DNA from 2 places in the Aminobacterium thunnarium genome. Region 1 is predicted to be linked to the other one. Evidence: predicted binding sites of a transcription regulator. Region 1 holds the regulator's gene; the other holds the start of a gene.
What was found. Region 1 encodes HrcA, which represses chaperone genes, less so after heat shock. Its sites were predicted from a motif close to TTAGCACTCNNTNNNANNGAGTGCTAA; they were not measured.
Positions count from the first base shown of each region.

Region 1 (15,328 bases):
TATCGAGTTCCAAGATCTATCCCAAGCATAGAGTCCATACAAACAGACCGCCTTCCACTTATAGCATTGAGACTCCGCTTAATCTATATTCATTATACCAGTGTAAGAATTCATTTTCAGGAATCGGCCTTATGCATAGAATTGCTCTGATGCATATTTACGTGGAGAAACCTCAATTATTTGGCCGACAGACATCTTTCGGGGAACAACAGCTTTTACAAAAAAGGGAGCTAATCCCGAAGATTCGTTTTCTCCTGCCTCCTCTATTAGGATAGGGAAGGTCTTACCTATCCACTGAGAACAATACTCATTCAGAAGTTTTTCGCCAGTTTCTAAAACCCGATGCACTCTCTCCTGAATTATTTCATGCTGTATCTGTCCTCCCAAAGAGGCAGCTTTTGTTCCCTTTCTTCGTGAATAAGGGAAAACATGTACTTTACCAAATTTTACATTTTCCATTAGGGCGAGAGTATTGGCAAAAGCCTTTTCGTCTTCACCTGGAAATCCTACGAGAATATCCGTACTTATATGCACATTATCGCCAAGAAAACGACGAACCTTTTTTACTGAAGTCATATAGTCATTTACACTATATCCACGAGCCATCTTTTCTAGCACTCCGTCATCTCCGCTCTGGAGAGGGAGGTGAAGATGAGGACAAAATTGAGGTGTTTCTGCCAAAGAGCTAAGCAGTTCATCATCTATCCCAAATGGTTCAAGGGAACCAAAGCGGATTCGTTTCACTCCAGAAATTGCTCCTATTTGCCGTACAACTTCTCCAAGTGAAACCTCTCCATACTTACCATAAAGACCAAGATGAACTCCTGTGAGCACTATTTCAGAACATCCTGAATCCACTATTGAACAGACCTCTTTGAGGAGGTCATTAAGAGGACGACTTACCGGATTCCCCCGAACAAAGGGGATAATACAATATGTGCAGAAATGATTACATCCGTCCTGTATTTTTACAAAGGCTCGGCTATGAAGAAGAGGGTGATATTGAAACAAATGATCCCATTGGGCATCACGAAGGACATCGCTTCTCATATCAGTAAAAGCCACGGGCTGATTCGACGAAAAGGCCATACTGAAAAGAGAGGGTATTTGCCACTTTTGCCGGTTTCCTACAAGAAAGTCAACTCCTAAAACTTGCGCGAGGTGAGATTCAGCTTGTTGAGCCCAACAACCTGTAGCAACGATAACGGCTTGTGGTGCCTGCCTTCGTAAGCGTCTTAAAAGCTGTCGACTTTTTTTATCAGCCACAGCTGTTACAGTACATGTCACCAGAACAGCACCGTCAAAAGGTGGCTCGCTTACAATATCTGCCCCAGCAGCCTGCAACATAGAAGCAAGGGAGTCTGCCTCAGACTGATTGGACCGACACCCCATAGCAATAATACAAATTTTCTTCCCTTTGAGCTGACTTATCATTTCTTAGTTACTGCCACTCCCCACCAATCGTTTCTTTCAAGCTCATCAATAATTTTTAGACCTGCCTTATTAAGCGTCTCGATAAATGTATCTTTTTCCTTCGTCAGGAGGCCAGAGAAAATCGCAATTCCTCCATCGCATAAAGCATGGGGAACATCAGGAATCATAGACATAAGAGGTTCTATTATAATATTTGCCATTAATAAATTTACGGTATGATCGAAACCTTGAAGAAGATTTCCTTCTTTAAGATCCACCTCTTCTTTATAAATGCCATTGAGTTCCATATTATTCAACACTTCATTGAGTACTGCAGGATCAAGATCTCTTGCATACACTTTACCAGCGCCAAGTCGAATAGCACCAATAAAAAGAATGCCTGACCCTGTTCCAATGTCAGCTATATTCCAGTGAGGTTTCATGTGACGTTCCAAAAGTGTCAAAGCAATCTGGGTGCTTTCATGATATCCAGTGCCAAAGGCCGAACCAGGATAAATATAAAGGGGAATGCGATCGTTAGGTTCCGATCCACGATGCCAAGGAGCCAATACAACAAACTTCTCTCCTACGGGAAGGGGAGGAAAGGCTTCTTTCCATTCTGTATGCCATTGGCGATTTTCAATTTTTCCCATGTCCACTACACTTATTCCAGGGAAGGATTCTAAAACATGATTAAGCAATTCGAGCCAATATCCGAGATCGTGAGACGTTCGGTAATAAATTCGAAGACGAATTTTCCCAGAGCCTTCATGTTCCTCTGACCCTATCCCTCCAGAAAGATCTGCTAAAGAAGAAAGTGCTTCTTCTTGCTCAGATCCTCCTTCAAGTGTTATATACCACCAGAAACTATCTGCCCCGGTCATTATTCGTCCTCCTCTAAATCATTTCATTATGAAAATATAGGGAAAAAACGGGGAGCCGCAAAGACAGCCCCCCCGATTCGTTAAGAGCCAAAAATATTTTTAAATTTCGCAAAAAGTCCTTCGTCTTTAACTTCAAGCTCCATCTCTTTTGCTAGACCTTCAATCAGAGCCCTTTGCTTTTCAGTAAGCCGAGTAGGAACCTCTATCGTTACATGTACGAACAAATCGCCACGACCTCGGCCACCTCTCAGCTTAGGCATTCCTTTTCCTCGCACGCGGAAGACCTTTCCTGGTTGCGTACCTGCAGGAACATCAAGCTCTTCTTTACCGTCGATAAGCGTTTCCAAATGGATCACTCCGCCTAAAGCCGCAGTGGGAAATGCTATAGTTTCCTTTTTATGTAGATCAGCTCCGTCTCTTTTAAAGACCGGATGCTCATCTACATTGATAACGAAGTATAAATCTCCAGACGGACCTCCGTTTAAACCGGCTTCTCCCTCTCCTTGAATACGAAGACGCGTTCCAGTATCCACTCCAGCCGGGACCTTTACTTTCACCCGGTGAGTTTTTCTGACACGTCCTTCTCCGTGACATTCTGAGCATTTATTTCGAATGATCTGCCCCGTACCTCCACATTCAGGACATGGGGTCACTGAAACAAATTGACCAAAAGGCGTCTGTTGACGCACTTCAACCTGACCAGTTCCTCCACATCTTGAACACGTTTCAGGAGATGTTCCAGGTTCTGCTCCACTACCGTTACACTTTGAGCACGTTTCCCACCTTGGTATATCTACTTCATGATCAATTCCCAAGGCAGCATCCTGAAGCGTAATTGTAAGGCGCATTTCAAGGTCGGATCCTCGCCGGGGAGCTCTAGGATCTGAACGGCGTCGACCCATTCCGCCACCAAAAATATTATCAAAGATATCTCCAAAGACATCTCCCATTCCGCCAAACCCATCAAAGGGACTACCTCCTGGCGGCATATCGCCTACAGTTCCGAACTGATCGTATTGAGCCCGCTTTTCTGAATCACTCAGAACTTCGTAGGCTGCATTTATTTTTTTAAACTTTTCTTCGGCTTCAGCGTTCCCTGGATTCGCATCGGGATGATACTTCCGAACAAGCCGCCGATAGGCTTTCTTGATATCAGCAGCCGAGGCATCCCGGGGAACGCCAAGTATTTCATAAAAGTCTTCCTGCGCACCGGGAGCTGGCACCTCAGATCACCCCTTACGCCTGACTCTGATCACTAAATTCAGCGTCTACTGTTTCTCCAGCCTGCTCAGAGTCTGCACTCTGCTGTGATTCTTCGGCGCCTGGATTGGAATCAGCTCCAGCCTGACTATACAAGCGAGTGGAAAACTCTTGAATTTGTTTAATAAGAGCCTCTTTGGCCTCTTTCATCTTCTCTAAGTCAGAACCTTCAAGGGATTTCTTTACATTTTCTATAGCCGTATTAATTTTTCCTTTTTCCTCAGCAGATATTTTATCGCCGTGATCTCTCATTAATTTTTCGGCCTGATATACAACGCCATCGGCCTCATTCTTAATTTCTGCCGCTTCTTTACGTTTCTGGTCTTCTGCTTCGTTTTCCTCTGCCTGCTTCGTCATCTTATCGATTTCGTCATCGGAAAGCCTTGAAGACTGAATTGTAATTTTCTGCTCCTTACCTGTTCCTTTATCCTTCGCAGATACGTTCAAAATTCCATTGACGTCTATATTAAATGTGACCTCAATCTGGGGTATTCCCCGTGGTGCTGCAGGAATCCCGTCAAGAACGAAACTTCCCAGCTTTACGTTATCAGCAGCCATAGGACGCTCTCCCTGCAAAACCATTATTTCAACCTGGTTCTGGTTGTCTGCAGCTGTCGTAAAGACTTGGCTACGAGAAACAGGAATAGCTGTATTTCGTTCAATTATCTTTGTGAAGACGCCACCAAGAGTCTCAATTCCCAAAGAAAGAGGAGTGACATCAACTAGAACTATATCTTTATGGTCTCCAGATAAAATCGCTCCCTGAATAGCAGCTCCTGCAGCTACGCATTCATCAGGGTTAATGCCTTTGGTCGGTTCCTTTCCAAGCAGATCTTTAATCTTCTTCTGAACCATAGGCATACGAGAGGAACCACCAACAAGCAATACTTTATCGATCTCGTTAGCTGTTAAGCCTGAATCCTTTAACGCACGCTTTACAGGCCCTTCTACTCTTGCCATAAGGTTATATGTAAGCTCCTCAAATTTAGCGCGGGAAAGAGACATTTCAAGATGTTTGGGACCAGTCTCATTCGCCGTAATGAAAGGCAAGGAGATGGTTGTTTCAGGCATAGAAGAAAGCTCTACCTTAGCTTTCTCAGCAGCTTCACGCAAACGCTGCAAAGCCATACGGTCATTATTTAAATCAATACCTTCGGCCTTCTTAAACTCACTTACCATCCACTCGACAATGCAGTTATCCCAATCATCTCCGCCGAGTCTGTTATCTCCAGATGTTGCAAGTACTTCGTATACTCCTTCTCCTACATCAAGGATGGAAACATCGAAGGTTCCGCCGCCAAGGTCAAAAACAAGCAACTTACTCTCGCCCTGTTTAGAATCTCCATAGGCAAGGCAGGCAGCTGTAGGCTCGTTGATAATACGTAATACTTCAAGCCCCGCAATTGTTCCTGCGTCCTTCGTTGCCTGACGCTGAGCGTCTGTAAAATATGCAGGAACCGTTATGACAGCCTTCGTAACAGACTCGCCAAGATAGTCCTCTGCATCACGCTTCATTTTTTGTAAAACCATGGCTGAAATCTCTTGCGGCGTATACGGCTTATCGTCAACTTTCACGGTCTTTTCAGTACCCATGTCTCGTTTAATCGACATAATAGTACGATCGGCATTGACAATAGCCTGACGTTTGGCTAACTGGCCCACAAGTCTTTCATTATCTTTCGTGAACGCTACAACAGATGGAGTGGTTCTGGCTCCTTCAGCATTAGGGATAATAGTAACGCTGTCGCCTTCTTTAACGGCAATACAGCTATTCGTTGTCCCAAGGTCTATTCCTACTACTTTTGACATGAATATCACCTCTATAAAAAAGAGTTAGTTTTTTGTATGTATTTTTAAATATTAACGCGCTATGCGTCTTTTTCCTTATCTTTATCGCTATTTATACTCGCATCAGAATCTTTTTTACCTACATATTTGCCTACTTTTACTCTAGATGCTCGAACAACCTTATCCCCGATCTTATACCCCGTTTGAAGTTCTGTTACGATAACTCCATCTTTTTGAGGATCATCAACGGCTTCTATTCCTACCGCTTCGTGGCAAAGGGGTGAAAAACTCTCTCCCACAGTAGGAATCTCAGAGACACCGGCACTCTCCAAAACTCCGAAAAACTGCCTACGAATCATCAAGACACCCTTTCGTATATCATCTTCTGCAAAATCACCCGATTGATTCAACGCTCTATCGAAGTTATCGAGAACTGGCAATAACTGCAAAATCAAATCCTCATTAGCTAAACGGATATACCTCTCTTTATCTCGCTCTACCCTGTTTTTAAAATTAAAAAAATCAGCCCTGGCCGAAGCTGCAGCTGTTTTAAGGGCACTATTCTCCGTTTTAAGCTCTTCTATAACTTTTTCCATCTCTTCTTTTTCTTTAACTAAGATTTCCATCTCATCCTCATTCTCAATAAGATGTGCAGACTCTTCTAACACATCGGTCTGGTTTTCCTGAACGACCTGATCGTCTTGTCTTTCACATTTATCTTTATCTACAGGGGCCATAAAGGTGAAACCTCCTTAAATATTATTAATCGATATTTTCTTTCTCAATGTCAGCCATCATGGCTTCGAGGACTGTAATAGTTTTTTCATAATCCATTCGTATGGGACCAATAATCCCCAATACAGTTTTGCGCCCTCTTTTACGGGAAGGAACCATAAGCACTGAGCAATCTTGCATTCCTTCTTCAGGATTTTCATCACCAATGGTCACGTTAACTCCAAGATCGATAGAACACCGGTCTACCATATCTACCATAGCCGATTCTTCTTCAAGAAGTGAAATTATAGCCTGCAACTTACTAATGTCCTGAAAATCAGGCAAACTGAGAATATGCTGGGCGCCTCCGACAAAAAGCTTATAGTTATATTTCTGCAACATGTCGTCCATTTGAAGGATAGCAACATGGCACGCCTCTGACAATCTTTCCAGTCCCTCAAGAACATAAGAAGAAAGAACCTGGCGAACTTCAGCCCACGGATGTCCGACAACAATCATATTTATACGACGAGCCAACTCGTCAAGAGTTTCTTGGGAAAGCTCACACGGCAGGGTAACATTATTATGGTGAACAAGGCCACCTTGAAGAACGAGTATTACGAGAACGGCATTTCCCCCAAGACGGACAAAATCTACCCTCTGTATTTCCACTTCGTGAAGAGAGGATATGGCAGCCACACCGACATAATTTGTAACCCGGCCCAAGAGTTGAGAGGCATACGAAAGAATGGATTCAATACCTTGCTTTTGGTCTTTGATACCATTTCTCCAACTTTTAAACCCCACAGGTGCAATTCTTCTTCGATGCAATATAGAGTCGACATAAAGACGATATGCTCTAGACGTAGGAAGTCGCCCGGCTGACGTATGAGGCTGGTAAAAATACCCCATCTGCTCAAGATCGTACATCTCATTCCTTACCGTGGCAGCACTGCAACCTTTTAAGTATTTACGAGCAATTGTTCTGGAACCGGCAGGTTCCCCAGTCTGTATATACTCATAAACAACGGCAAGAACGATCTCTAGTTGTCGCTCGGTAAGCACAAAGCTCCCTCCTCTTGAGGACGTATTAGCACTCTATGCCAATGAGTGCTAGCCCTCATGTTTACAAAAGGTAGATTATCAACCCTGGGGTGTATTGTCAAGACTGGTCAGCCTTTTTGTTATACTTTTTTTTGTTATACTTTCTTTTGATATAAAGATAAAAATACCTTTTAAAGTGTGAGGAGGCTTTTATATGGCATCTCAATATAAACACACCACTATTATTCTCGCTCGTCACGGTGAGTGCCAAGGGAACAAGGAAGAACGATTCCGAGGACGAGTCGACTATCCACTTAACGAAAGAGGGCTAGAGCAAGCTTCTGATCTGGGGAAAGCCCTTATTGCTCTCTCTCCTCAATATGCATATACAAGTCCCTTGCTCAGAGCTCGCCAGACAGCGTCAGCAATAGCTACATCATGCTCAATAGAAAAAGTTGAGATTCTAGAAGGGATAAATAATATTAACTTCAGTTCCTGGGAAGGCCGGCTCAAAACGGATATAGCACTTGAATATCCTTCGGAATGGCAGATGTGGCTTACCTATCCGGAAAAATTGTCTCTCCCTGGCGCTGAAACTCTTGCCGATGTTCAAAAGCGTTCCATACAAACTCTCAATGAGCTCGTGAAAAGACATAAAGGCGAAACTTTTGTTGTGGTCTCCCATCGTACAGTTCTTAAACCTCTCATTGCAGCTTGTATTCATATACCTGAACCATATTTCTGGAAAACTCACATGGATACAGCTTCGTATAGCGTTCTTACTCATGATGAAAAACGAGGGTATAGCCTTTTCTCATTAAATCAGACATTTCATCTGAAAAAAGTACAAACCGAGTGGATTTAGTCTTTTTCTTGACCTCCTTTATGAGAGGACTTATTATCTTTGTGTTTCATGCTTATTAATCACTAAAGGAAGGGAATAGTTCATTGGCTATATACCCAGTAAAAATCAAGAGTAATAAAGACCTCGTATCTTTGATAGCAAAAGTAGGAGCTGATCCCCGATCAGTGGCATATTTTGTTCCTAAACGAGAAGTCTTCGCTTTTTGGATTCCAGATGTTGATTTTCGTGCCGCCGCCTATCTCAAGCAAGAGATGCTTGCCAGAGGTGGAGATGCTGTTGTTCATCGCAATGTTATAGATGCACAGAGCAAATATAGTAATGTTCTTCTTATAGGAACAGAAGGACAATACAAAGCACTTTTTCCTAAACTGGAAGCCATGTCATGTTGGGGCATTGAAAAAATACGAAAAGAGTTAGCAGTTTCTTTTAAAAAATATTTTGCTTCATCATGGAAATTACCACTTCCGAGAGGTCGTTTTCTAAATTTAAAGCAGGGAGAAACAAAAATTATGGGCATCCTTAACGCCACCCCCGATTCCTTTTACGCTGGAAGCCGCTTAGAATCCATTGCTGACCTACTGAAGCAGGCAGAACACATGCTTGAAACAGGAGCTGACATTCTTGATCTAGGGGCTGAATCGACTCGTCCAGGTGCTGATCCTATTAGCGAAGAGGAAGAAAAAGAACGCTTACTCCCCTCTCTTCAGTCATTAAGAAAAGAGTTTCCTGAAGCGATTATTTCAGTAGACACCTATAAAGGGGAAATTGCAACAATTGCAGCAGAAAACGGTGCAGATATTATTAATGATATCTCCGGTTTCTCCCTTGATGATAAAATGCTTGAGGCAGTAGCTCAGACTACGTTACCCTATGTTCTTTCCCATATTCAGGGGGCCCCTAAGAATATGCAAACAAACCCGTATTATAATGATGTTATTGGGGAAAGCCTCGACTATTTCAAAGAAAAGCTACAAAGGCTTCAAGATGCGGGTGTCTCAGCAGAGCGTATTATTATTGACCCAGGCATAGGTTTTGGAAAACGGTTAGAAGATAATCTCCGTATTTTGAAGTCAATACAATCGTTTAGAAGTTTAGGCCATCCTCTTCTCATTGGACACTCGCGAAAAGGTTTTATAAAAACTATTCTCGCCAAAGAGGACCTTCAGTCTCGCCTTTATGGAACCCTTGCAGTTTCTGCTCATTGCGCACAAGAAGGAGTAGAACTCGTTAGAGTTCACGACGTAGAGGCTACACATGATGTTATAAAAATGGTAGAAGCGGTAAGGGAGGCAGAAATGTGATGCGCGTTGCATTAGGAATAGGCAGCAACATTGGTGATCGAATGGGAAATCTGCGAAAGGCAGTGCAGCTGTTGAAAGAAAAAAAGATCGCCATTATTGCAAAAAGTGATATTTTTGAAACCGCTCCAGTAGGCGTGACACAACAGCCTCGTTTTTTAAATGCGTGTGTAATTATAGAAACTGAAGCAAAACCTGAAGAGTTGCTTTCTACTATAAAGACCATAGAGCAAGAAATAGGTCGTGTACAAAGAGTTCACTGGGGACCGAGAGAAATAGACATTGATATTTTACTTTTAGAAAATGGACAAACCTATACAAGCTCCACCTTATGCATTCCTCATCCTGAAATGTATAAAAGAGCTTTCGTTCTTGTCCCATTGGCACAAATAGCACCAGATTGGGTTCATCCTCTTTCAAAGACAACTATTGATGCGCTTGCGCAAAAACTCAATCTACAAGATGAAACTTTAATTAAAATTTCAAGTTTGTAAAACAGGAGGTGTTTAGCATTTATGTCTTTTAAAAAGATCAGAATTTCTTTCATCTTTTATATGGTCTGTCTTCTTTTAACAGCACCTCTTTCCTTGGAAGCAGCAACTACAACTAGAATATACTCTGTGCCAGGACATCCTCTGGCCTTGACGATACAAAGTGATAGAGGCGTTATCAAAGAAGCTTGGCTTCGTTCCCCAGCGGGACTTCATCCACTCAATGTGCTTCAAGGGAAAAAGATCACCGGTAGTGCGTGGCGCCAACCTCTGGCAGACAGTGATCTTTGCCCTGACCTTATATGGCGACTCTCATTTGTTGATAGCAACACTTCCAAAGTTTACTTTCTTTGGATCACCTCTCTCACAGAAACGCCTCGAGCATGGCTAGCCATTACACCAGCAGGGGGTTCATGTTGGGACTCTTTACCTTTGCAATTATCCATGCCTGATGATGTTTTTCTCTATGTATCTCCAACACTTCCGTCATATTCTGAGTTAGAAAATATAGAAAGAGAAAGTTCTTCCCTTCTCACATTTGTCTACACAGTCGGACTTACACGTGATGGTCCTAACTTTGTGCTTGTCCCTGAAGTTTACAAGCAGCTTCTACCTATTACGGAACTCGTGCGTCAAGCAGAAACGGACCCAGTAATAAAAAACGCCTATAACAACCTTTACGACGATTTTGAAAAAATGGGAAAAGGGCAAACTCCATCGCGAGAAGCTATTATTAATTTCTCTTGGAAGAAAATACTCAGCCTCAACTGGCAAAATTAACCCCCCGAGAACTGGGGGGTTTTCTCATCTAGTTTGTTGCATCGATACCTTTGGCTCTGCTATCTTTGATACAGACAGTTCTACCCAGAGCATCTTTCATGCATCTTTGTATTTCAATTTCAATATTAGGGATTTCAGTTCGAGTGTAATCTTTAAGTACGAAGATTATTTCTCGAAGATCAGGTGTTTCTTCCAGTCCGTATATTTTAGTAAAAATGACTTCATGTTTCTCATTGAGAAGTATATTCGCACGAGAAGAAATTCCATCTTGTTCTCTAAAGACGCCATATTGTCTCGCTATAGAACCATGAGGCCAAAAATCAGAAAGGAATTGTAGCTTTTTTATTCCAAGGGCGTCACTCCATGCCTTTTTGCTGGCATATGAGTCTACACTGAGAGCAAAAGGTATAGTATTTAATTTATCAAAAAGTCTCATATGAGTATCTATTGTATTGACTTGCGCTTGACAAACACTTGTCCAAGCTAAAGGATGAAAAGAAAGCAAGATATTTTTCCCTATCAAAGTGGAAAGAATTACGTTTTTACCGTTTTGGTCTCTTGACGAAAAATCAGGAGCTTCATATCCTAACGGAATTAACCCTTCCATTTATTCTTCCCTCCCTTTCAAGAAACATCCTTTTCGTTCTCACATCATACCTGTAATACAAGTTTCAATTTCTCTGATTTTAGCACTTCTTTGAAAAAGAGGCGTTCTTTTTTCTTTATACAGAGAAAAATTCTCCTCAAATGTTTTTCTTCCTTCCTGCTTATACAAAACACCTAAAGGGAATTTATCTTTCTTTAGCGCTAAAGAAAGCGCAGAGATCTGGTTTTCAGGATCATGAGTATCATCAATATAATATGTATTCTCTTCGTACCATTTATATGTATTTATCTTATTAAAGGAAACACACGGTTGAAATATATCGATTAGCGCATAGCCACGATGTTCAATAGCCTGTTTTATTAGGTAGGTTGTTTGTTCCACATCTCCTGCAAAAGCTCGTGCAACAAAAGTAGCCCCCAAAACAATGGCAACAGCTAAAGGGTTAAAAGGAGTGGCAAATACGCCATCTACTTGAACAGGTGTTTTAAAACCAGTAAAACTTGTAGGAGAGGCTTGTCCCTTCGTTAAACCATAAACCATATTGTTATAGACCAAATTTGTAATGTCAGGATTCCGACGAATAGTATGGATAAAATGATTTCCGCCCTCCCCATACATATCTCCATCTCCACCTATAGCTATAACATTCAGTTTTGGATTAGCTATTTTAATTCCTGTCGCGTTGGAAAGAGCTCTACCGTGTAAACCATTAAAAAAATGACATTTTATAAAATGGGGTGTCTTCGCAGCCTGACCTATACCAGATACAACAACTACATCATTAGGTTGCCAGTTTAATTGTGAAAAAGCAGATTTGAGAGCTTCAAGTATTTTAAAATCGCCACATCCCGGACACCACGCTATATCAGCTTCTGGAAGGTCGAAAATTTTCGGCGTAGTCATCTACAGCACCTCCCCGTTTAAACAAGAATCAAGGTCTCGCGTCAGTTGCTCTACTGAGAATTGCAACCCAGAATAATAAGGAAGAACATAATCAATCATCCTCCCTGTATGTTGTGTCAATAATCTTGCAAATTGACCCGTTTTATTTCCTTCTATAACGATAATCTTTTGTGCTTGTTCCAACTTCATTCCTATGTTTTGAGGAAGTGGATAGATCTGTTGAAAATGCATTAAAGCTGTATCAGAACGTCCTATAAACTCCAACGTCTCTTCAATAATATGGAAGCTTGACCCCCATCCAATAATAAGCGTTCTAAAATCTTCTGGACCAATTAGTAACGGCTCTTCGATATCCTTCTGCATGCTCTCAATCTTTCGCAAGCGCTTTTGAACCATACGTTCACGAAGATCAAAGTCTTCGTACACATGTCCAATCTCATCATGTTCATGACTATCTGCTCCAACCAACCCATTTCCATATCCTGGAACAGCTCGCGGTGAAATTCCATCATGAGTTATCTCGTACCGTCTGTAATTGTCATTCGCTTCAACAATTGCAGGGGGGACCAACGTACCCTTCACATCAGGCATAGCCATATCATAATATGTGTTGAGAAAGTATTGATCTGTCATGAGAATAACGGGAATCTGATATGTATCAGCCAAATAAAAGGCTTTTGATGACAGTCTGAAGGCTTCCTCAAGAGAAGCCGGCGCTAATACAGCTCGTGGAAACTCGCCATGTCCACCATATAAAGCGACATTAAGATCTCCTTGCTCTGTACGTGTAGCCATACCAGTAGCTGGCCCTGGACGCTGAGCAAGATGGATAACTACAGGTGTCTCCATTACTCCAGCCAGACTGACGCCTTCACACATAAGATCAAAACCTCCTCCCGACGTCGTAACCATAGATCTGGCTCCTGAATATGAGGCCCCTATCGCCATATTTATTGCAGCAATTTCATCTTCAGCCTGTTCAACAATAATTTCCATCTCTTTAGCCTTTTGAGCCATAAATGTTAAAACTCCCGTTGCAGGAGACATGGGATATGCCGTAACAAAAGAACATCCAGCAGAAAGAGCCCCTAAGGAGACTGCTTCTGTTCCACTCATTACAACTCTTTGAGCAGATCTAATAGCCTGATCAGGTGGAAGAAGAATAGAATCATCTCCAATATATGATCTTCCTATAACATAGCCTCTCTCTAAGGCCACCTTATTCTGTTCTGCAAGTTTCTCTTTTTTACCACTGAACTTTTCATCACAAAATGCTTTTGCCGACTCCATTCCTCCACCGATAAGACCTAATATAACGCCTGCAGCAATAAAATTAGAAAAGACCTTCCCTCCAATTTCTCTTGCGACTTCATTAATATTCACATTTAATATAGAGCCCCTAAACTTCTCTATTTCACTGCCTAAATCCTCTTGATCGCAGATCACAATCGTTTCCTTCGAAATACGTCGCAAAATATTATCTCTGACTCCCAAACTTAAAGGCACCGCTATATCGATACGATCTACAAAGGCCCGTATTGGCCAAGGAGATATTCGTATCTCTGTAGAATTATTTCCTCCTCTTACGCGAGACATATATTCACGACTGGCAAAAACGCTGTAGCCAATATGACGTATAGCCCGTATAAGTAACTCTTCAACTGTCTGTACTCCTTGTCCAGCAGCTCCACAAAGAACCAAAGATATCTCTTTTCTTGATTTCCCGATTGGAATAGTCATTAAAAACCTCCTCTCTCAAAACATGTTAATATTACAATACAAATTTGTATTATTATAACTAAATATCTTCATTAAAAGCACAAATCAATTATAATAAATAGGCCGTCGTGAGATATCTATATGGAGGTGTTTATATATGGCTAAGTTCCAATGTCTGGAATGCAAAAAAGAGTTCGAATTAGAATCGACAGCTCCGATAATGAGATGTTCTTATTGCGGAAGCAGATTTCTTTCAAAGATTGAAGGAGAACCGTTAAAACGAGGAAAATCTTGGAATAGTAAGTCTTTTAGCGTCGGCAGACCAGAAAAATAATAAAAGAGGTCGGAGAATAGCTCTCCGACCTCTTTTTTCATTTACGCTTCCGTAGTATCTTTTGTTTTTAGAGCATTGAAAGCCTCTCTCACCATCAAGACAGCTAAGACCAACAATATGACAGAAATTGAAACGAGTAAATAATTAGGAACGCCAGTAAGCTTCTCTTTTATCATTATGAGCAAAGCAGCTACTGTTGTCGCCAACATAAACCACATTGGAACCATAAGGAAAGAGTTGTTTTTCTTTAACCCCTTGGCAATCCAAACTCCGACAGCAAGAAGAGCTAGAGCAGCAACTAGCTGGTTTGCTGCACCAAACATCGGCCAAATAGCCGCCCATGCCGGAATAGGCTTTCCATCAGGTCCCACTGTTTTAACAAGGAGCAAGGCCATTGCAGCAGCAACCGCTACAATTGTTGCTGTGTATTTATCGACCTTCATATTAGTAAGTTCCTGAATTTGATAACGGGTCAGACGTGTTGCTGTATCAAGAGAGGTAAGCAAGAAAGAATTTATCGCCAATCCGCCCAATGAAGCACCAATTTTAGGATCTATTCCGACAAGGCCTGCAAATTTACCAAAACCTTGAGCATACGTAACAACTGGACCACCTTCAAGAATTTTACCGCTAATCATGATAGTACCGATAGCGATAACAGCAACAACTCCTTCAAGAAGCATAGAACCATAACCGACAAGAGTGCTATCTGTTTCACGACGAAGCTGTTTCGATGTTGTTCCGCTTCCTACAAGGGAGTGGAAACCAGAAATGGCTCCACAGGCAACGATTACAAAAAGCATAGGCCACATATATTGTGTTCCTGCAACAAACCCCTTAAAAGCGGGGAGCTGAACTTCAAATTTTCCACCAAAAATCATTCCAATGGCACCGATAATAACAGCAAAATAAAGGAAGAAAGAAGCAAGATAGTCGCGAGGCTGTAACAAAAGCCACACTGGAAGAACAGAGGCTAGAAGAATATAAACAGCTAGAACCCAACGCCAGGCGGGCATAGAATAAGTAAAGCTGCCTGCTACCCAATCAGCGTAATTTCCATACCAACAAGCTCCGATTACTATAGGAACCATTACAAGGGTCATAAGCCAAAGTGGCGTATTATACTTATAAACAAGGACACCAAAGATAACAGCCATAAAGATGTAAAGAGTACTTGAAAAAGCAACTGCTGGGTCTGCAGCAAAGGTATTTGCAGAAAGCTGAAGGA
Region 1 covers NZ_AP042412.1:1,489,007-1,504,334, forward strand. The annotation lists gene ACZ5GY_RS07400 (Hsp70 family protein) at 1-38, opposite strand, end outside; gene mtaB (tRNA (N(6)-L-threonylcarbamoyladenosine(37)-C(2))-methylthiotransferase MtaB) at 130-1,434, opposite strand; gene ACZ5GY_RS07410 (50S ribosomal protein L11 methyltransferase) at 1,431-2,297, opposite strand; gene dnaJ (molecular chaperone DnaJ) at 2,378-3,520, opposite strand; gene dnaK (molecular chaperone DnaK) at 3,534-5,366, opposite strand; gene ACZ5GY_RS07425 (nucleotide exchange factor GrpE) at 5,426-6,082, opposite strand; gene hrcA (heat-inducible transcriptional repressor HrcA) at 6,108-7,124, opposite strand; gene ACZ5GY_RS07435 (histidine phosphatase family protein) at 7,318-7,968, shown strand; gene folP (dihydropteroate synthase) at 8,052-9,269, shown strand; gene folK (2-amino-4-hydroxy-6-hydroxymethyldihydropteridine diphosphokinase) at 9,269-9,760, shown strand; gene ACZ5GY_RS07450 (hypothetical protein) at 9,782-10,537, shown strand; gene ACZ5GY_RS07455 (redoxin domain-containing protein) at 10,566-11,144, opposite strand; gene ACZ5GY_RS07460 (thiamine pyrophosphate-dependent enzyme) at 11,184-12,047, opposite strand; gene ACZ5GY_RS07465 (2-oxoacid:acceptor oxidoreductase subunit alpha) at 12,048-13,787, opposite strand; gene ACZ5GY_RS07470 (TFIIB-type zinc ribbon-containing protein) at 13,924-14,100, shown strand; gene ACZ5GY_RS07475 (carbon starvation CstA family protein) at 14,142-15,328, opposite strand, start outside.

Region 2 (15,328 bases), 960 kb from region 1:
GATATCAGAGTGGAAATGATTGTTCAGAGCGTTATGAGAGGACAAGTTAATGATATTGCTTTTCTAGTTCAAAAGAGTGGAATAGAGGGAGCAATACGTGTTTGCCGAGCTGTGTCTATGGAAATTGGAGCGCAGGGGGTAACCTTTGATTCTGAGATCGCGAAGGTATCTGTCTTGATTGATGGAACTGATATAAAACTTCCTTCAAAGGTTTTTTCTGCTCTCGCTCATAAAGGCATAAATATTGATATGATTTTAGCAACGGAAAGTGCTGTGACATGCGTTGTTTCATCTTCTACTGTTGACGATGCCATAGAGGCTTTAGAGTGGAAATTTCAAGAAAAGAAGAAGTCCTAATAGAGAGCTTCTTCCAATAGCAGATATAATGTAGAATAACTGCGGCGTTTTTACGTCGTATCTTTTACGGGGACGGTGTAAGGTATATGAAAAAAAGCCTCAGGCATGTAAAAATTTTAACTATTTTGGCCTTGCTTTGTATCTGTGCAGGTACTTTATGGGCGGTAGAGGCCCATGTAACGGCAGATAGCATGGTGTATCACTCTAGAACAGGTGATTTTACTGCTGATGGCAACGTTCGCATACAGAGAGTTGATTTGCTTATTATGGCTCCTACTGGAAAGGGAAATCTTGATAATCGCCACGTGACTCTATCAGGTGGAGTTCATATTACTGGAAAATGGGAACAAGAACCTGTAGATCTTAAGAGTACGACTTTGGAAGGCGACCTTTCTGAAAATGGTTGGTATTCCTTGTTAGGAGGCGTATCTGGGTATATTGGGCCGCGTTCTGTAGAGGCTCAGGAGCTGAAAGTGAGTAAAACTGCTTTTGAAGCAGAAAAAGTAAAAAAATTTGAGGACAGTCAGCAGAAAATGTTTCTTTCAGCTTCTTCAATAAAAGGAAAAATCAAGAATGGGGAAACATCGGATATTCAAGCTTCTGGAAATGTTGTAATTATCATAATTGGAACTGATGGACAAAAAACTCGTATTACAGGTTCTAACGCTGTTTATTCCCAAGCTCAGGATCTGGTAAAAGTGCGAGGCAATGCTCTTGCGGTACAGCCGGAACGTACGCTAAGAGCAGAAGAAATACTTTACTCTCCGAAGTCAGGAAAGATGTCTGCATCAGGAAAACCCCAAGTTACAATTCAGATGCAGGATAAGAAAGGAAACTCAGAAGATGAGCGCAAAGATTCTTAAGGCCCGTAATGTTTGTAAGGCCTATAAAGGGCGCACTGTAGTTTCATCTGTGAATATTGATGTTCATATGGGTGAAATTGTGGGGCTCCTTGGTCCTAATGGCGCAGGAAAGACGACCACTTTTTATATGATTGTAGGTCTTATTAAACCTGACTCAGGTCGAGTGATGATTGATTCAAGAGACATTACACCCTTCCCCATGTTCAGACGAGCACGTATAGGTGTGGGATATCTTCCTCAAGAGGCATCTGTTTTCAGAAATCTTACAGTAAAAGAAAATATAGAAGTTATTTTCCAAGAACAGGGAAAGAGTAAGAAAGAAATGGATATGATGGTTTCCCACATATTGGAAGAATTTGGCCTGACTAATTTAGCTAATATTCCTGGGTATGCTCTCAGTGGTGGAGAACGGCGTCGAGTCGAAATAGCCAGGTGCCTTTCCATAATGCCGGATTTTATATTGCTTGATGAGCCCTTTAGCGGCATAGATCCTATTGCTGTTTACGATATTCAGCAGATTATATTGAGTCTTCGAGCTAAGGGATACGGTATTTTGCTTACGGATCATAATGTTCGTGACACCTTGGCTATTACAGATCGAACCTATCTTATACATCAGGGAGAAATAGTAATAGAAGGCTCTCCCGATGAAGTTGCCCAGAGTGATGTTGCAAGAAAATTTTATTTGGGTGACAGGTTTTCATGGTGAAGTAGGGGTATACTTTCAAAATCTTCTTTTCCAAGTATTACGAGAAGCTCTTGAGCGGCCTTTTTTACTTCGTTTGATATAGGAGCCCCTAGATCTTGGTTTGATGGTTGTATTCCTATGTAGATGACAGAGATCTTTTGCACTAAATCTCCTAGAAGCATTCCTAACGGTAAGCCGTGAGTGCTGAAGCTGATATTTTCTACCATGTCAAAAGGAATGCGCCGAAGAGAACCAGGAGCAAGATTCATATCGGCAGCATCAATGATGAGAAGTGTGTTTGGACTTTTCCGTCTTAAATCAGCAACATAATTTTCAGGCATAGTTTCGCAATTAATAGCGGTTATCGAGCGTTGTAGTCCTTCTTTTCGTAGCGCGTCAGCAACAAATGGACCGACACCGTCGTCGCCAAAAAGGGGGTTGCCAATACCCCAAAGTATAATAGAACTCAAAGAAAGCACCTCATTTCTTGCTAATTTTTTCAGGAGGCGTATTTCATGTCCTCTCGTGTTTCCCGAATGGTTAAACACGCTCTAGTAATGATGGTTGGAACTTTTGCTAGCCGAATTTTAGGCTTAGCGCGAGAAATTGTAACAGCTGCTATTTTTGGGGCATCAAGTCAACTTGATGCCTTCTATATTGCATATACGTTAGCTAATCTATCTCGACAAATGCTGGCAGAGGGAGCTCTTTCGGCTGCGTTTGTGCCTGTTTTTTCCCAGACTCTTCTTCAAAAAGGAAAAGACAAGGCTAGGAACTTAGCGCGGCAATCTTTATGCATTCTCCTTCTGGCAGGTTCAGCTGTTGTGTTAGGGGGAGTCCTTTTGTCTCCCTATCTTGTCAAAATTATGGCCCCAGGTTTCGACCCTGTCAAAGCCTCTTTGGCAATTTCTATGACACGATGGATGTTCCCTTTTTTAATTTTTGTTTCGCTTGCTGCTTTAGCTATGGGGGTTCTTAATAGTCTTGATTCTTATTTTGTTCCAGCTATAGCACCTGCGCTGAGCAATATTGTCTATCTCATCATTCTTCTCGTAATGGCCTCTCGTTTTGGAATATGGACACTTATTATTGCCGTTTTGGCTGGAGGTTTTTGTCAAATGGCTCTCCAATGGGTTTGGAGTGGATTCAAAGGGATAATGCTTTTGCCGGAAAAGCCTCGATTCAAAGATCCTGAGCTTCGAAAAGTAATGAAACTTTTCTTTCCTTATGCCGCTGGATTATCGTTGAATCAGGTCAATCCCGTTATAAGCCGTATGTTAGGGTCCTTTCTTCAGGATGGAGCCATTTCTGTTTTAAATTATGCTAATAGAGTTATCCAATTGCCTTTAGGACTTTTTGTAATTGCCATATCTCAGGCAGTCTTGCCGGAACTTTCTCGTTGTGCGGTTGGCGATACAAAGGAGTTTCGAGAAACAATGCGAGATGCGGTACGGTTTGCCCTTTTTGTTGTTCTTCCTGTTACAGTGGGTCTTGTTCTCGTTGCTGATGAAGTGGTCAATATATTATTTTTTAGGGGAGCCTTTAACGCTTGGGCATGGCATGCAACAGGGGTTGCTTTGGCTATGTATGCTTGGGGACTACCTGGAATGGCTTGTACAACTGTTCTTCTCAGGGGGCTTTATGCACAGAGCACTCCCCGTTCAGCTTTACTTGTAACATTGTCGAGCGTGGTTTCCAATGTTATATTCTGTCTTATTCTTGTTAAGCCGATGGGATTTGCCGGTTTGGCTCTTGCTGCGTCTTTAGGGTTCACCTTCTCTTCTTTTGTTGGGGGATATCTTTTAGCTCGGAGAATTAATCACCCATTAGAAATTCTGGGTATGAAGTGGACATTTCGAATGGGAACCATATTAGGAATTATGACAGCTGCGATATTGAAATTTAAAGCTTTCTATCCTTTTCCCATCGAGGAGAGCCTTATTGTAAGATGCAGCTGGCTATTTGCTGTAATGATTCTGGGTGCAGCGATTTATGGTGTGGGAACATTGCTCTTTAAATTTCATGAATGGCAGTGGTTGCGAGGAGCATTTACAAAAAAGAAAGAGACAGACCAGAAGGGAGATTCTCATAATGATCAATAGAACAACGCGCTGCGGGAAAAAGATTGCTTTTCTATTGTGTTTAGCTATCTCTATTTTTTGTTCAAGCACGCCAGGAAGCGCAGCCGATACTCTGCAACAAAAAATTGATGAACGAACAATTGTAATTTGGATAGAGGGAGAAGCGTTGGGAGACATGGTCATTGGGGCGCGAGCTCAAGTTGCGTTTATTTATGTTGATGAATCTCTTTCTAAAGGGATTGTTTCTGATCCGCATGCTCCTGATTGGTTAAAATGGCACGCCAGCCATTTTTCAAATAAAGAATTGCGAAACAGAGCACTCTTTGTTATGCGCTATAAGACCATAAAAAGATGGGATTTTTCTCCAGAAAATATAAAAGTTGGCACTCATAACGTCGATCCAAAGGATATTTTGACGAATGAAGATTTTATGGCTGTGGGTGATTTGCCTCCCGACACAATTGGAACGTTAGCTTTTTCGGTTCCATCTAAATATGTGATTAAAGGACGAAATGTAGAACTCTCATATGAGCAATACACTGGGGTTTTCAATGTACCAAAGAGGTGACAATAGGTGAAAAAAAGCTTTTTAACATTAGGAATAGAAAGTAGTTGTGATGATACTGCTGTTGCTATATTGGAAGGACAGCGGAACGTAAAGGCTGATTTAATATCGAGCCAGATTAAAGATCATGCCCCTTTTGGGGGGGTTGTGCCTGAATTTGCGTCGAGAAAGCACCTGGAGGCTATTTTGCCTCTTGTTCATAAAGCATTAGGCGATGCCGGCATAACTAAACCGGCTCAAGAGCTTTCTCTTGTTGCAGTCACAGCCGGTCCCGGCTTGATGGGGTCTTTGATGGTAGGGGTAATGACTGCCAAGGCTATGGCTCAGACATGGAAGTTGCCCCTTCTTGGCGTTAATCACCTTGAGGGACATCTTTTTGCAAACGTTGTAGCATCTCCTGACCTAGTTCCACCTTTTATCTGTCTTATTGTTTCAGGAGGACATACGGAGATAGTTTTGGTAGAAGATTTTGGAAGATACAGTCTTTTAGGTGCTACTCGTGATGATGCTGCGGGGGAAGCTTACGACAAGGTGGCCAAACTATTGGATCTGGGATATCCTGGAGGGCCAGTGATCGATTCACTTGCTTACAAAGGCGATCCTAAAGCCTTTTCTTTTCCTGTCCCGTTAAAATCCAGTAATGAAATTGCTTTTAGTTTTAGTGGTTTGAAAACAGCGGTGCTGTGGGCTGTGAATGATTTGAAAGAGAAGAAAGTCGAACTTCCAGTGGCAAATTTATGCGCTTCATTTCAAAAAGCTGCAGTGGAAGCCCTTATGACCAAGCTAGAAAGAGCGGTCGAAGTTACAGGTATTCGGAAAGTTGCTATCTCTGGTGGCGTTGCAGCTAATAGAGGATTGAGAGAGGCTCTGATGAAAAAAAAGGATTGGATGGTTTTTATTCCTCCAGCAATTCGTTGCACTGACAATGCTGTAATGATTGCAGCAGCTGCCTTCAATAGATATCAAAAAGGGGATATATCAGATCTTTTGTTAGCGCCTAACCCCTCATGGACACTGGTTTAGTATTTTAAAAGAATTTAAAAGTAAGAATATAGGAGAAATAACGAGGAAATGATGGATTATCAAGAATAAATTCAGCTAATTACATTTAACCATCCTTGAGATTCAAAAGCAGGACAATTAATATCTAAGCCGTTCGGTTAGCACTCGATGACATTGAGTGCTAATATGTTAAAAGAGATATTTATCTTTTAGGGAGGGATTCTCGAATGAATTTAAAGCCACTTGGTGATCGTCTTGTCGTTAAGGTCATCAATCAGGAAGAGAAAACAAAGGGAGGCATTGTTCTTCCAGACACTGCAAAAGAAAAACCCCAGGAGGGAGAAGTTATTGCAGTGGGAACCGGTAAGGTTCTTGAAAACGGACAGAAGCTTCCTCTTGAAGTTAAAGTCGGCGATCGCATTATTTTCAGTAAATATGCTGGAACTGAAGTAAAGCTTGACGGAGACGAATTTGTCATTTTCAGCGAGCGCGATGTACTCGCTATCGTTGAGAAGTAAGAGTCGAGAACGAGATCTCTATTAAGGGGGAAAATAAAAATGCCGAAGATCCTTACTTTTAGTGAAGAAGCACGCCATGCAATGCTGCGTGGTATTGATAAAGTAGCTGATACTGTTGGTGTAACACTTGGTCCTAAAGGACGTAATGTTGTTCTTGAGAAAAAATTTGGATCTCCCACAATTACCAACGACGGTGTTACCATTGCGAAAGAAATCGAATTGGAAGATCCTTTTGAAAATACAGGAGCTCAGCTTGTAAAAGAAGTTGCTTCCAAGACAAATGATGTAGCTGGAGATGGTACCACAACAGCTACAGTTTTGGCTCGCGCAATTATCCGTGAAGGTATGAAAAACGTTGCGGCTGGTGCTAACGGTATGCTTATGCGCCAGGGAATTGACAAAGCTATCGATTTCGTCGTGGATGAGCTGAAAAAGATGGCTATTCCCGTTAAAAATAAAGACAAAATTGCTCAGGTAGCTTCTATTTCCGCCAATGATTCTGCTATTGGTCAGCTTATCGCTGAAGCTATGGATAAAGTGGGACAGGATGGAGTTATCACAGTAGAAGATAGCCAGACCGTAGGAACCACTCTCGAAATGGTCGAAGGACTTCAGTTTGATAAAGGATATATCAGCCCTTATATGGTAACTGATCCTGAGAGAATGGAAACAGCATTTGATGATGCCTATATTCTTATTCACGATGGCAAGATCAGCAATATCAAAGACCTTCTTCCTATTCTCGAAAAAGTTGTTCAGACAGGTAAACCTCTCTTGATCATTGCTGAGGACATCGAGGGAGAAGCTTTGGCAACTCTCGTAGTTAACAAACTGAGAGGCGTAATGCAGGTTGCAGCCGTTAAAGCCCCAGGATTTGGTGAGCGTCGTAAGGCAATGCTTAACGATATCGCCATTGTAACCGGCGGTCAGGTTGTTAGTGAAGATATCGGCATCAAACTTGATAGTGCAGATATCTCCATGCTCGGAAAAGCCAAAAAAGTTCGCATTACAAAAGAAGAGACAACTATCGTTGAGGGTGCAGGCAACCCAGACGAAATTCGTAAGAGAGCTGCTCAGATCAAACGAGAGCTTGAAGATTCTACTTCCGATTATGACAAAGAGAAACTTCAGGAGCGCCTTGCTAAGCTTGTTGGCGGCGTAGCTGTCATTCAGGTTGGTTCTGCTACTGAGACAGAGCAGAAAGAGCTCAAACATCGTATTGAAGATGCTCTTAACGCTACAAGAGCTGCTGTTGAGGAAGGAATCGTTGCAGGTGGCGGTGTTGCTATAATCAACTGCCTTGCTTCCCTTGAGACATATCTTGAGGATTTTGCCGGCGATGTGAAAACTGGCGGTACAATTGTGTTGAGTTCCCTTACAGCTCCGTTGCATCTTATTGCTCAGAATGCTGGATATCAGGGCGATGTCATTGTTGAGAAAGTTCGCGGCTTGAAGACTGGTAATGGTCTAAATGCTGCTACCGGCGAATATGTTGACATGATTGAGGCCGGAATTATTGATCCTGTAAAGGTTACACGCAGCGCATTGCAGAATGCTGGTTCCATTGCAGCTATGGTTCTGACCACTGAAGCTATTGTTGCTGACAAACCAGAACCTAAGAGTGCTACTCCAATGCCGGGTGGCCCGGGTGGCATGGGCGGAATGGAAGGCATGTATTAGGAATATCAGCAATCGACAAAATATAAATATGAAGAAAAGCCTCCACGAAAGTGGAGGCTTTTCTTTTCCCTCTTTTCTCTTTCTGGTAATATAATTGAAGTACGAATTTACCTTGAGAATTTTGCTCTTTTTCGGAGGAATGTAAATGGATAATATAGTGATTCTTGATTGTGGCTCTCAGTTCACACAGCTGATAGCTAGAAGAATAAGGGAACTGAAGGTGCATAGCGAAATATTGCCTTGGGATACCTCTGTTGACGATATTCGTCAACGTCAGCCTCGTGGCGTTATTATATCTGGTGGACCTCAGAGCGTTATGGAAGAAGGCAGCCCAACTGTTTCTGCAGATCTTTTTAATATTGGTGTTCCTATTTTGGGAGTATGTTACGGAATGCAGCTTTTGACAAAACTTCTAGGTGGGCATGTCGATTCCGGAGTAAGCCGGGAGTATGGGCGAACAGCCATTTCTCTGAAAGAGTTGAATTCTTTGCTTTTGAAGAGTGTGCCTGAGACATTTGAAGTATGGATGAGTCATGGTGATCATATTTCCAAACTTCCAGATGGGGCAAAGCTTTTGGCAGAAACAGATGGTGGGGTTCCTGCAGCCTTCGCAATGGAAGAAAAACATATTTGGGGATTGCAGTTTCATCCTGAAGTTGCTCATACGCAGAACGGAACGGCAATTCTTTCCAACTTCCTTTTCAATATTTGTTCATGTACTGGAGATTGGGATCTTGGAAACTGGATTGATACCATGGTTGAGGATATAAAAAAGACGACCCAGAATACTAGAGTTATTTGTGGTCTTTCTGGCGGAGTCGATTCAAGTGTCGCTGCTGTGTTGACTGCAAAGGCTATTGGTGATCGTCTCGAATGTATATTTGTTAATAATGGTTTATTAAGGTATCAGGAAGCTGAGCGAGTTTTGGAGCAATATAAGCAATTAGATCTTAATGTGCATTATGTGGACGCTAGTGATCGTTTCTTGGAAGCCCTAAAGGGTGTTACCGATCCTGAACGAAAACGAAAGATAATAGGGGAGACCTTTATACGCGTTTTTGAAGCGGAAGCAGCTAAAGTTGAGGATGCAGAATGGCTTCTTCAGGGAACTCTCTACCCAGACGTTATTGAGAGCGGTCAAAAAGGAAAAGGTGCTTCTGTCATTAAGAGCCATCATAATGTTGGCGGATTGCCTGATGATATGAAACTAAAGGTTCTTGAACCTCTGCGCGATCTTTTTAAAGACGAAGTGCGGACAATAGGCACATTATTGGGAATTCCAGACGATATCGTTAATAGGCAGCCTTTCCCTGGTCCTGGCCTGGCAGTGAGATGCTTGGGAGAACTTACAAAAGAACGTCTTGAGACATTAAGAGCTGCAGATGAAATCTTTAGAGAAGAGTTTTCAAAGAGTGACCTCTATCCTACAGTGTGGCAGTCTTTCTGTATTCTTTTGCCAGTTAAGACCGTAGGAGTTATGGGAGATTCAAGAACCTACGCTGAAGTGGTTGCTCTTCGTGCAGTTGAATCTGCAGATGGAATGACTGCTGATTGGGTGCGTGTTCCTTACGATGTATTAGATAGAACGTCTCGGAGAATTTGTAATGCTGTTAAGGGAATTAACAGGGTTGTCCTTGATGTTACCAGTAAGCCACCCTCCACTATAGAGTGGGAATAAGCGCTTACAAATAATTCTATAAATATTCAGAGCGGCTTCTTTTGAAGCCGCTCTGCTTTTTCACAAAGAGTCAACTCCCTTGAAATAACACTGATTAACTAAAGTAAACATCTCTTGAGCCCATTGATCATTTTTGTAATGGCGTGCAATTTCCAGCAAACTTTCCGTAAAATTGGATGCTAGAATGTGAATAAGCATGTTGTCATAGTGTCTGATTGTTTTTGAATCTAGCGCTTTTCGAATATGAAGTTCAAGAATATGAACAAGCTCATCTTTTGCGTGTGCGTGCTTTGTCCCAGAGCCCTTGTCCACTAAAATTACAAGTTTTTTATGATTTGCAAAAAGGTTGTTCATATATATTACTCCAGCATCTTGAGAACTTTTCGAAGTAAATCCATGTAGAGACGATTCTTCTTCTTTAATTGCTTGATGAAAAGCAAAATATACAGGTTCAACTACATCATTGAACAGGTCTTCTTTGTTTTTATAATAGGAGTAGATAAGTCCTACCGGAATCCCTGCACGATTCGCAATGTCTTGCATTTTTGCACTTCGAAAGTCTTTTTCATAAAAAACTTCCTCTGCTGCGTAAAAAATTCGTTCACGAATTTCTTCTTTTAAAACTTGCGGCATAAACTTCCTCCCCCTTATTGTCAAAAGTGCAGTGTTTTATTTGCTCGAAGAACTAAAAATAACGTTTGGATAATCGTGCAAATATCAGCTATAGGTTGAGCCCAAAAAATACCTTTGATCCCAAAGTATTTAGATAAAAAATACATTGCTGGGAAGAAAAATATTCCTTGTCGAGATATATTCAGTATAAAACTTTCCTTACCTCTCCCTAGCGCCAGAAACGCCTGCGAATAGGTACATTGAAATCCGAAACCAATGAAGATAAGCCCATTTAATAAAAGTGCTTTTGAGGCGAGCTTTGAAACTTCTAAAGAGTCGTTTGAAAATGCCATAGCGATGGGATGACTGAAAAGAGCAATCGATATTCCAAAAATAGCGCAGAAACTAGTGAGCCAAAGAAGAGTAGTGCGGATAGCCAAGCGTACTCGATGATACTGTTTTGCTCCATAATTTGCTCCAACAACGGGTTGATAACCTTTAGTATAACCAAAAACCACAAAAGATCCCAATGCCATCAAGCGTAACATGACGCCCATTGCTGCCACCATGTCATCTCCGCCAAGCATTCTGGCTTGTTGATTGGTATACCCCATAGAAAGACTAGTAAGCAGTTGAACAAAAAAGCTAGGGAGACCAATCTTGAAAATTTCTTGCAACATAATTTTATCTGGTCGAAAGTTTTTGAGAGAATAATGAAGATAACTCTTCTTCCGTAAAATAAACTGGAAATAAAATATATTAGCAATGAATTCTGCTAAGACAGTGGCAATGGCAGCACCAGAAACACCCATGGACAGAGTATATATAAAAATTGGATCAAGAATAATATTGAGAACAGCTCCTGTTGTCATTCCTATCATAGTAAGTTTTACGCGTCCTTCCGCTATCGTTAAATTGCCCATTATGATAGACAGAATATTGAATATTGATCCAGATAGGATAATAGTGGCGTATTTGTGGGCAAAACCATAGCTTTGTTCAGTAGCTCCCAACGTAAAGAGCAGAGGTTTGATAAACAGGAGAAAAAGGACTATGAAAAAAATACTTCCTATCAACCCGCCGAACAGGGTCGTAGATGCAGTGCGATTAGCACGCTCTTTTTCCCCAGCTCCCAGCAATCGAGCTATATAGGAAGAACCTCCTGTACCGAAAACGAGACCGATCCCAATAACAATCTGAACCAATGGAAATACTACAGAGACTGCGGCAAAAGCCGATGTACCAAGTCCAGTAACAAAATAGCCATCAACAACGATATACAGAGCATTGATAAGCATTCCAAACACGGTTGGAATACCCATTTTTAATAAGGTTTTCTTTAAATCTCCATGTAACATAAGTTGAACTCTTTCTTCTTTGTTCATTCGAGTATCTCCTTAAAAATGAATTTATATTCAATAATGAGAGTAAAAAATACACCGTCAACTTGCGGTATATATTGAATACGAATTCGATATTATAAATCAAGGTGATTTTATAATCAACAATAAATCTATATACTCTTTGTCTATGGAACTGGTATACTTTTACTGTTGGACAATATAAGTTGTATTTTGCTTGGAGGTTGCTATGAAAGACTTATCAAAATATTTAAAAGTTGCCTTGGTCCAGGCTTCCCCAGTTATGTTTGATAAGAATTCCACTATCGAAAAGGTTTGTGGACAAATTAGAGAAGCTGGCGCGAATGGAGCAGAATTGATTATATTTCCTGAGTCTATTATTCCTTGTTATCCATATGGATTGACATATGGATTTACCGTCGGTTCACGAACGGAAGCTTGTCGAGATGACTGGAAAATCTATTATGACAATGCACTCCTCTGCCCTAGTGGAGATACTGATAAGATAGGTGCTGCAGCAAAAGAGGCACGTGCCTATGTTAGCATAGGCTATACCGAGCGGGACTATAATAATGGTTCATTGTACTGTTCCAATATGATTTTCTCCCCGGAAGGAGACCTGCTGTGTAATCATCGGAAGTTGAAGCCTACAGGTACAGAACGAGTGATTTGGGCAGATGCCAACAAGGATTATTTTCCTGTAGTTGATACGCCATGGGGGAAAATGGGAGCTTTGATTTGCTGGGAAAACTATATGCCTCTCGCTCGTGTAGCACTTTATCAGAAGGGGGTTTCATTATATCTATGCCCCAATACTAACAATAATCCTGAATGGCATAGTACTATTAAGCACATTGCTATTGAGGGCAAATGTTATGTTTTTCATGTTAATCAGTATTTTACAAAAGAAATGTATCCTGTTGGATACCATGGCCCTGCTGCTGAAATTGAAAAGCTGCCTGATACACCCTGTAATGGAGGCTCTGCCATTATCGATCCTTACGGTCACTATGTTACTGAACCTGTTTGGGATAAAGAATGCATCATTTATGCCGACATTAATCCCGATGAGTCTGCAAGGGCTAGAATGGAATTTGATGTCTGCGGCCACTATTCGAGGCCAGATGTTACAGAATTAATAGTTCATGAAAAATAAATGTTTATAATTGAAGTGTGGGATGGGAGAGATTGTTTTGACATACCAGAGTCGGCGGCCTTATAAACGGATTCGAAATTTTTTCCTTCCGTTTACAATTGTTTTTTTAGCATTGGGTGCTCTTGCATATCTGGTGTCCTTTAATCTGCTTCGTCCGTTGGCATGGTCAGCCATATTGTCGTTTTTTGTTTATCCTTTTTATAAAATTATTCACGGAAAATTATTTAAGGGGAAATACCCTAACGTTGCAGCCGTCCTATCCACAGCGATTCTCATTCTTCTTATAGTTGTACCAGCCATCTTTGTAGGCGTTACACTGGCTAGGGAAGGAATACGAATATATGGACATCTCGCCTCGATTTTGTCAAAGGTGAACATTGAACAAGGCAAAGGACTGATGAATCTTTTCTTCCCTGAAATAATTGCCAATAGAATACGTCCTTTCTTAGAGGATTATCCCTTCTTAGTCAATGTCATAGAACAGATTGGGTCATGGATTGCCTCCACGTTAGCAGATACCTCCAGATCTTTTTTGGGAGATTCTATACGTATCCTTTATCAACTTATAGTTATTGTTGTGGCTTCTTTCTTCATGATTAGAGACGGACACGTTATTCTAGACTATGTAAATGATATTGTGCCTCTTCCTTTAAAAGAAAAAGAAGCTTTTTTCAATAGGGCAAAGCAAATTCTACAAGCGGTTATTTATGGCATCACCCTTACCGCCGGTATTCAGGGTGTTCTCGGAGCTCTGGGATGGTGGTATGTAGGACTCCCTAGCCCTGCACTTTTTGGCGCAATTATGGCATTGCTGGCAATGATACCCTTTATTGGTACACCACTTATTTGGGGGCCGGGAGCTATATATCTTTTTTACAATGGGCAGATAAAAGAAGCTCTTATTCTTTCAATCTGGGGACTTACCATTGTGAGTATGGTCGATAATTTTATTCGTCCCATATTTATTTCTGGCGGAGGAAAAGCTCACGTACTTATTATTTTTATAGGTGTTGTCGGGGGTTTAGCATCTTGGGGTTTTCTCGGATTGTTCTTGGGGCCTTTGATCATAAGCCTTTTTGTCTTTTTGCTTGATAGCTATAGAAATATCTGGAAGGGCTACATACGAGAATACAGCGTGAAAACAAGTCCGATTGAGACTCCTTCAGATCGGGCGAAAGAGTGACTTGATATGGCTTTTATTTTTACTGTCGCTGGGATAAAAAACAGTGGTAAAACAAGCCTTTGCCTTTTATTGCTTGAATATCTAAAGGAAGCTGATGCTAAAGTTGCTTATGTCAAACACTCTCATGAAAAAGTTTTATCATCATGCCATACAGATACGGGAAAAGCTTTATTATACGATATCCCGGTGCTTTATTGGGGTGTTGATGGTTATCGATATGAAAAAGCAGGAGACTTGCCCCTTGAAAAAATACAGTATAATATAGAGCCTGATCTTGACATTCTTCTAATTGAAGGGGGAAAATCTTTCTCCTACCCGAAGGTTTGGATAGGAGAACCTGAAGATTGTCCTTCAGATATTTTGGGAGTTGTTGCTTTTTACAGTTTGAATTCAAAGAGAGAAAAAGAGACGAAATGTTCAAGACAAATATTTTATGTTGGAGAAGAAAAATTTTTGGCGGAATATATTCTTTCATTATCTCGTAAGGCAAATCCCAATAAACTTACTCTGACTGTAGAAGGGGAGTATATACATTTAAAACCTTTTGTAGCGGAGTTTATCGAGGGTGGCATAAAGGGCATGCTCTCTTCTTTGAAGAAAATAGGAAAATTAAATGGAAATATTGAAATATTTATAAAGAAAGACAAAAGGAAATAGGTTTTATCACTTGTCTTTACTATCTCTCCTTACTATAATTGACTGAGTTTTTGGCCGTAGTTGCCCGCCTATTGAGGCGGGCTGTCTTTTTCAAGTTTTTATGAATTAAAGGGAGGTTTCTTTGTATGGATTCTCAGGCGTTTTGGATCGTAGTAGGATCTGGAGTTCTGGCTCTCGTTTACGCTTTCTTTGCATATAGCAAAATTAAAGCGTTTGAAGTCAAAAACGAAAGAGTTAATGAACTTTCAGAAATCATTCATGGTGGGGCAATGGCTTTCCTTTCGAGGGAGTATCGTTGGTTGTTCCCTTTCGCAATACTTGTTGGAGCTCTTCTTGGCTTTAAAATCGGCATGGGGACAGCTGTTTCTTTCTTAGTAGGTGCTCTCTTCAGTGCTATCGCTGGATATATTGGCATGACAGTTGCCACACGCTCTAATGGAAGAACTTCTTACGCTGCCACTCATGGAATGAATGAGGCTCTTGGTGTCGCTTTCCGTGGCGGAAGCGTTATGGGGATGTCTGTTGTCGGTCTTGGTGTTCTTGGAATAATGCTTTGCTACGTTCTTTTCAAGGATCCCAACATCATAACAGGTTTTGGTTTCGGAGCAAGCTCCATTGCTCTTTTCGCTCGTGTTGGTGGAGGCATTTATACTAAAGCTGCCGATGTGGGAGCTGACTTGGTTGGTAAAGTTGAAGCCGGAATTCCTGAAGACGACCCACGTAATCCAGCTGTTATTGCCGATAACGTTGGTGATAACGTTGGAGATATTGCCGGAATGGGTGCCGACCTTTTTGAATCATATGTAAATTCGATTATTGCAGCTATGGCTATTGGTTTGACCGTTTTTGGAGGTCGTGGCATTTACTATCCCCTTCTTCTGGCTGGTTTAGGAATTGTTTCAGCCATTATCGGAACGATGTTTGTCC
Region 2 covers NZ_AP042412.1:533,886-549,213, forward strand. The annotation lists gene ACZ5GY_RS02565 (ACT domain-containing protein) at 1-357, shown strand, start outside; gene ACZ5GY_RS02570 (LptA/OstA family protein) at 444-1,220, shown strand; gene lptB (LPS export ABC transporter ATP-binding protein) at 1,201-1,929, shown strand; gene ACZ5GY_RS02580 (hydrogenase 3 maturation endopeptidase HyCI) at 1,902-2,378, opposite strand; gene murJ (murein biosynthesis integral membrane protein MurJ) at 2,424-4,010, shown strand; gene ACZ5GY_RS02590 (hypothetical protein) at 4,000-4,557, shown strand; gene tsaD (tRNA (adenosine(37)-N6)-threonylcarbamoyltransferase complex transferase subunit TsaD) at 4,564-5,577, shown strand; gene groES (co-chaperone GroES) at 5,784-6,074, shown strand; gene groL (chaperonin GroEL) at 6,114-7,754, shown strand; gene guaA (glutamine-hydrolyzing GMP synthase) at 7,900-9,432, shown strand; gene ACZ5GY_RS02615 (TetR/AcrR family transcriptional regulator) at 9,493-10,065, opposite strand; gene ACZ5GY_RS02620 (MATE family efflux transporter) at 10,086-11,429, opposite strand; gene ACZ5GY_RS02625 (carbon-nitrogen hydrolase family protein) at 11,635-12,561, shown strand; gene ACZ5GY_RS02630 (AI-2E family transporter) at 12,599-13,744, shown strand; gene ACZ5GY_RS02635 (molybdopterin-guanine dinucleotide biosynthesis protein MobB) at 13,751-14,401, shown strand; gene ACZ5GY_RS02640 (sodium-translocating pyrophosphatase) at 14,527-15,328, shown strand, end outside.
Region 2: a site for HrcA is predicted at 5,715-5,741, ahead of groES (co-chaperone GroES). Genes of this name have one in related genera too.